Regions from separate parts of the Roseibium sp. SCP15 genome, predicted to be linked through region 2. Evidence: riboswitches for the same ligand, from Rfam matches in the RefSeq annotation. Region 2 holds a riboswitch; the other holds the start of a gene.
What was found. Region 2 has a riboswitch for cobalamin ahead of cobU (bifunctional adenosylcobinamide kinase/adenosylcobinamide-phosphate guanylyltransferase). Riboswitches for the same ligand answer to the same signal wherever they lie in the genome.
Positions count from the first base shown of each region.

Region 1: another riboswitch for cobalamin. It lies ahead of ABLO27_RS14550 (DUF1636 domain-containing protein); the one in region 2 lies ahead of cobU (bifunctional adenosylcobinamide kinase/adenosylcobinamide-phosphate guanylyltransferase).

Region 1 covers NZ_JBDZYI010000003.1:161,956-165,360, reverse strand. Annotated here, with positions in the region: gene ABLO27_RS14555 (nuclear transport factor 2 family protein) at 184-609, opposite strand; cobalamin riboswitch at 801-1,013, shown strand; gene ABLO27_RS14550 (DUF1636 domain-containing protein) at 1,386-1,790, shown strand; gene ABLO27_RS14545 (ABC transporter ATP-binding protein) at 1,787-2,560, shown strand; gene ABLO27_RS14540 (ABC transporter substrate-binding protein) at 2,576-3,405, shown strand, end outside.
Region 2 covers NZ_JBDZYI010000001.1:1,024,841-1,028,245, reverse strand. Annotated here, with positions in the region: gene cobN (cobaltochelatase subunit CobN) at 1-422, opposite strand, end outside; gene cobW (cobalamin biosynthesis protein CobW) at 506-1,618, opposite strand; gene cobU (bifunctional adenosylcobinamide kinase/adenosylcobinamide-phosphate guanylyltransferase) at 1,615-2,166, opposite strand; cobalamin riboswitch at 2,200-2,412, opposite strand; gene ABLO27_RS04630 (FAD-dependent oxidoreductase) at 2,464-3,405, opposite strand, start outside.

The sequences.
Region 1 (3,405 bases), on a different contig from region 2:
GATTATTGGAATAAAGTACAAATATAGGGGCATGGAGTTAAGGTGCGATAAAGCGTATCCAGCGCGGCGTCGGTTGGTGGAGCGGTTAAGTTTCTGCTTGAAATACTTGCAAGATTCGCGGCTAAAGACAACGAACGAGTTCGTCTCAAATGCTTAGGTGAGCGGGCTCGAGATTGCCGGGCCTCAGCTGCGGGATGCGAAATCCGCGTCACTCGGATCTCCCAGAGTCACGCTGTTCAGATAGCCTTTCTTGATCCGTTTGCCGTCAAAGCGGAAAAATGCAATCGCGCGGGTTTCGAGACGTTGACCTGATACCAGCGACTTGCCACGCGTGTTGTGCATGCTGAACAGCCTGTCGCCCTCTTCGGACATTTCAACAAAATCCTGTTCCTCGACCTCCGCATCCTGGCGCATGCGGCCTATACGTCGCTGAAAGATGTCGCGTGACAGATGTCTGCCGTCGATCTCCGCTGAAAAATCGGGCGTGAAGTAAGTCTCCATGATGTATTGGGCCGTGTGGGTGTCCGAAAAGACCCAATCGGCCATGAAGTCCTGGAACACCGTCTGGAGCGGCGCGTTGAAGCCATTTCTGTTCTGTTGACCTGGCATGTGTCCCATGCTCCCCGTTTGATGAGGGAGCTCCCGTTTTATCCTGTTTCCCGGATGGTGCTTCCGGTGAGCGTGGCGATCAAGTTAAAACGTGTTTGGTCAGGAATTTCCGAATTTTCTTCTTCATTCCAGCGGATGTCGCAGCTCGGTAGGCGGGTGTCGGTTTGCCGATTGACACATTCGGTTATTTGCTCCAATCAAAAAGACATGGTTTTCGAATCCAAGTTCTGGATCGGAATTAAAAGGGAACACGGTGAGGCGTAGCCAACAGGCACCAAATCCGTGACTGCCCCCGCAACTGTGAACGGTGAGCGGACCTGAAAGCGCCACTGGGGAGACCCCGGGAAGGATCAGGCGAGCTGTGACCCGTAAGTCAGGAGACCTGCCATTTCATCTTCAACTTCAACCCGGGCGGGGTGTTCCGGAGGAGCGAGTGATATGGCTAACCAGCATCAGCTGACAAAGTTCGACATTCGGTTCTTCAGCATTCCGCGCAATCGCGGAGGGCGATATGAACCGGAAAATACACAAAAGACTACTTCATACTCCCGTCTTTCTTGACAAGGCCAGCAGCGTCAGCGAGCGGGCTGCTCGTGCTATGTGCCCGAACGGACACGACACTGTGGTTGCAAACAAGATGCTTGGTAATGTAATAACATTACAAGAGTCGAAATTGCACGGAGTTACCCCTTTGGCTGGCGAGAGCGTGGAGAGAGAAGACTGTCCAAAACAGCGCCCAAAGGTCCTCAGCCTCTTTCCGAGAGATGGGGGCAGCGATGAGTGTTGATCCCCACAGAATATTCGTGTGCACGTCCTGCCGTTACAGCGGAAGCAATTGCCGACCGGGTTTTGAACTCATCAGCAAGCTTCAGGACGCTTTGAAACTCGCCGTACCAGTCGTCGGAGAGGAGTTTGAAGTGTCGGGCATTGCCTGCATGGCCGGATGCTCGCGTCCCTGCACGGTTGCATTCCGTGCCAGCGAAAAGGCGACTTACCTGTTTGGCGACATCGATCCGGATGAAGACATCGATGATCTTGTTGCCTTTGCTCATCAGTATCGGCAACTGGAGGATGGCTGGTGTTCGTCCGGTCAACGGTCGGGCAAGTTGAAGCGGTCGGCCTTGGCGCGCATTCCGGCGGCGATGATTGTTACCGAAGCAAGTGAGGCTGCTGTTTCATGAATGGTGCGTCGCTCTCGGTCAGAAAAGCGAGTTGGCAGGCGGGGCAGGGCGAGACGATCCTGCATCCCGTCAGCTTTGAGCTTGAGGCCGGGAAGGTTCTCGGAATTGCCGGTGCCAATGGCGCCGGCAAATCAACGCTTCTTCGGCTGCTCTACCGGTTTCACAAACCGAGCGAAGGCGGCATTTTTTTGGACGGGCACGACATCTGGCGGATGTCCTCACGAGAAACAGCAAGAAAGGTTGCGGCTGTCCTGCAGGAGCAACCAACGGATTTTGCCCTGTCAGTGCGCGAAATCGTGGCCTTGGGGCGTCGCCCTCACGGATCAGGATTTGCCGGAAGCGGCAAGAGGGATGCGGAAATCGTCGAAAGCGCTATCGAGCGAATGGGGCTTTCTGAGTTTTCGCAACGCTCCTTTGGCACGTTGTCAGGTGGTGAACGGCAACGGGCGATGGTGGCCCGTGCACTGGCACAGGAGCCTCAAGTGCTCATCCTGGATGAGCCGACCAATCATCTGGACATCAGGCATCAGCTGGAAATCGTTTCCCTGATCGGCAGTCTCAACATCACTATCGTCGCAAGCCTGCACGACCTTAATCTTGCAAGCGAGGTGTGTGACCGCGTTCTGCTGTTGCACAAGGGTTTCACAGTAGGTTTCGGAAATCCAGAAACGGTTCTGACACCGGAGAACATCACCGAAGCCTATTCGGTTCAGGCACGGTTGGTGCAACTTGCTCATGGAGAGCGTGCGCACCTGACCTTTCATCTTTAGACATTGGAGAATTTCATGAAGAGTGTGGCTCTCAGTCTGACGGCGATCCTGTTTGCAGGTACGGCTCTTGCAGAAACAAAGGTACAAAGCTGCGACCGGGAAGTTATTTTCGATGCTCCGCCAAAAGCGGCTATTTCCAACGACGTCAACCTCACCGAGATGATGCTCGTTCTCGGACTGCGCGACCACATGGTCGGCTACACCGGCATCTCAGGTTGGAAAACACTGGATGAGGAAATGCGCGAGGGCGTTGCCGAGCTGCCGGAACTTTCAGAGAAATATCCCACAAAGGAAGTCCTGATCGGCGCGGATGCCGACTTCTATTTTGCCGGTTGGAACTACGGCATGAAGGTGGGCGGTGAAGTGACCCCGGAAACACTCGCCCCATTTGGCATCAATGTCTACGAACTGACCGAATCCTGCATCCATATCGGCGACAAGCCGAAGGTGTCGATGGACGACATGTATAACGACCTGATCAATCTTGGAAAGATTTTCGGGATCGAGGACACGGCACATGACCTTGTCGGCAACTACAAGCAAGAACTCGACCAGTTCACGTCTTCGCTGAAAACGGGAGACGAGCCACTGCGGGTCTTTGTTTACGACAGCGGTGAAGACAAGCCGTTCACCGCAGGGCGCTATGCAATGCCGACTGCGCTCATCGAGGCCGCGGGCGGTGTGAATGTTCTGGACGACTTCGAAAAGAGCTGGGCCAAGATCGATTGGGAAACCGTGGTCGACAAGAATCCCGAGATGGTCATCATCGTCAACTACGGCAATGTCACGGCCGAGCAAAAGCGGGACTTCATGAAGAACAACCCGGCGCTTGCCGAGATCGACGC
Region 2 (3,405 bases):
TAGCGCCAAAACCTGTGAACCTCTTCTTTCGATCTCGTAGACCGTCCGGTCAGCCCGTCATCCCATTTGTCGTCTCCAGGGATCACGATCAGATCTATTCCGGAAGCACGAACTTCCTCTTCAAAGCGTTCCAGACCGTACCGCCAATATTCCACTCCCCCCAGAATACGAAGGATGACAAGTTTGGAACCGCTCACGGTTTGTTCGGCATAGAGGTCGACAGAATAAGGATGTGCCAGCGCCATAAGGTTCGCCAACCGCAAGCTTCTCCTGCCCGGGTCCAGGCCCGCATGCGCTGCCGCAAAACTACCAAGTTCCGTGTCTGCAGCAGACAGAAACAGGATGTCGGCAGGTGACTGCCCCAGATCTACCGCATCACCACCATCATCGATCCGGCGTGTTTGGCTGGCAAGAATGTGCATTTAGCGTATCGCTTTGATTCTACAGGCTTTCCGGGCGAACAAATCCCGGAAAGCAAACTTGACCTGAATTGATTGTGTATGTATCAGGCGGCGGCCTTCACACAGCCGAGAGCGGAGCGCACGGTCGTCAGATCCATCCCCTTAAGGCCGATGACCACCAGTTTTCCGGCACTTTCCGCGCCAACTGCAAACCATGTTTCCACACGCGGACCGACCGCCTGTACCATTGCTGGGGCAGCCTTTCCTTCAATACTCACCGCACCTTTGATGCGCAGGACACCTTTGAGAGACATTGCTTCGAGAACCTTTGCCTCTACCGCTTTCATGCTCTCAAAAGCAGGGATCTCAAGGACATGGCTTTCAAAGTCGTCGTGGTGGTGATGGTCGTGGTGATGGTGATCATGATGATGTCCATCTTCGTGGTCATGGTCATGGTCGTCATCGTGATGGTGATGGTGGTGTTCGTGACGCGAAGACATGTCGTCTTCAGCAGCGGACCCGCGCCCAAGAAGCACTTCTATCGGCAGCGTTCCCTTTTCCGATGACACGATATGCACTGCTGACCTGACGTCTTCCGAAATCTTCTTCTGCACGGTGCTCAAGGCGTCTGAAGACACGAGATCGGCCTTGTTCAAAACAACCAGATCCGCACAGCGGAGCTGATCGTGAAACAGCTCTTCTACAGGACTTTCATGATCCAGTGCCTCATCGGCAGCTCGTTGCGCCTCGAGAGCATCTTCATCCAGCGCAATCCGGCCTTCGGCGAGTGCAGCCGCATCCAGAACGGTCACAACGCCATCCACCGTAACCTTCGGCTTTACACTCGGCCAGGAAAAGGCTCGAACCAGCGGCTGCGGCAAGGCAAGGCCGGACGTTTCGATGACAATATGCTCAGGCGGTGTTTCGCGCGCGAGCAGCATTTCCATGGTGGGCAGAAAATCGTCGGCAACCGTGCAGCAGATACAGCCATTGGTGAGTTCGACCACTTCTTCAGCCGCGCAATCAGGATCGGCGCAGCCGTTCACAAGAGACCCGTCAAATCCCATGTCGCCAAATTCGTTGACGATCAGGGCGATCTTCTTGCCGTTTGCATTCTGGAGAAGGTTGCGAATGAGAGTTGTCTTGCCTGCCCCCAGAAACCCGGTGACGATCGTTGCCGGAATTTTCTGGCCCGGCTGCAAAGTAGGAGTGGTCATAATCTGATTTCCGGTTGAGTATTGGGTTTCAAAAGCAGCGGCTGTCCGGCGGCGACAAACACCACCTGACTGCAAACTTCTGCGATATCCTGATTAATCCGGCCCTGCGCATCGCGAAACGACCTGGAAAGTCGGTTGTCCGGCACGATGCCCATCCCGACCTCGTTTGACACGAAAATGCAAGGTCCCCGCAAGTTCCGGATTGCCGAGCAAAGCCGCCTGGTTTCTTCGCCGACGTCTTTCTCCGCAAAGGTCAGATTCGAGAGCCAAAGCGTCAGGCAATCCACAAGAACGACCCGCTGAGGGGAACATTCGCGCTCTATCGTTCCGGTGAGATCTATCTGCTCTTCGACAGTTGACCAGCCAGTGCCCCGTTGGCGCTTGTGAGCGGTGATGCGCTCAGCCATTTCCGCATCGAACGCGGCTCCGGTCGCAACATACACTTTTTCGAGGCCCGAACGAACCGCAAGAGTTTCTGCGAAACGACTCTTTCCGGAGCGGGCTCCGCCAAAAACGAGCGTTGCTCGCGGGCTGTTTTTATCCGTCACATTTTTCTCCCGACCGTCCACCCGACAGCGCTTGAGGTTGCTCCAGTGACGGCCGGTCTCCTGGCTCACGGCTCATCGCGTTCTGCACTCCTTCCCGGCCGGACGAGACCAGTGGATGATGTGCAGACGCTCACCGCTCACAGTTGCGGGGGCAGCTCCGGATCAGGACCTCGATGCCCCTACCGGATTCCCGTTTCATCCGGATTCAGCAAAGCTGTCTCCAGAACCGTCAAATCCCTTCCTAACCGGATTGAAGCAATGAAACAAGAAGGCAGATAAAGCTCGTTTGCGGGAAAACTAAGTCTCGATCTGATCCGCAACGTGGATTGCCAGGCAAACACCGGTAAGTGTCGGATTGACTGACATCCTCGTTGGTATCAATCCGTTGGTGGCAAGGTAAAGGTTGTCATAACCCCACACGCGTCCCCGGTAATCGCTGACGCCCGTGCCGTCATCTTCCTTCGACATGCGGGTCGTGCCTGTCATATGTGCGAAGCCGAAAGGCATCCAGGTGAATGCACAGCTCTCCCGGGTTCTCCCGATCAGGTCCGTAAGCTCACCCGCTTCTCTTTCCGCCGCCTCCATTCTTGCAAGATCGGCTTCCGACAGTGGGACTTCGAAAGTTATGCGCCCGTCTTCGTGGAAGATCGCTCGTTTGTGCTCTTCATTGTCGACAGGACAAATCGACTGGATTTCAACCAATCTGCCTGGTTCAATTTCGGCATCCTCGCCGGTTGGGGTAAAGGGCGAGACATCATGGAGAACCAGAGTGTACCAGGGCGATTGCACGCTCGGGCGCATCTGAATGCGCGGATCGACATCGGTCTGACCGTCGGTACGGCAGAACTCGGGCCTAACAACGACCTGACACACGGCCAACGGATGGTAGGAGAGATACCGACCCAACGCTCTTGAGCGAATGCCGGACCGGAACAGCAATTGTGGCGTTGCAATTGCGCCGCCTGCAATAACGTAACTCGACGCTTCGATGCGTCCGGATGCCGTTTCCAGCCACTTGACGTTGGGACCATCATGAACGATGCGATCCACCCTCTCATGACTTATGGATACTTTTCCTTGAGCGTCTGCACTTGCATTCAGAATGTCGATTGAACCGGTATAGTGCAGCTTCCCGTCATTCCGGTACTTTCCGGCCACCGGAAGTGCCTCGGCAATTCTGTCTGTCGCCGAAGTTCGCGCGTTGATCGCCGCACAAATACTCGTTTGTCGGATTGAGCG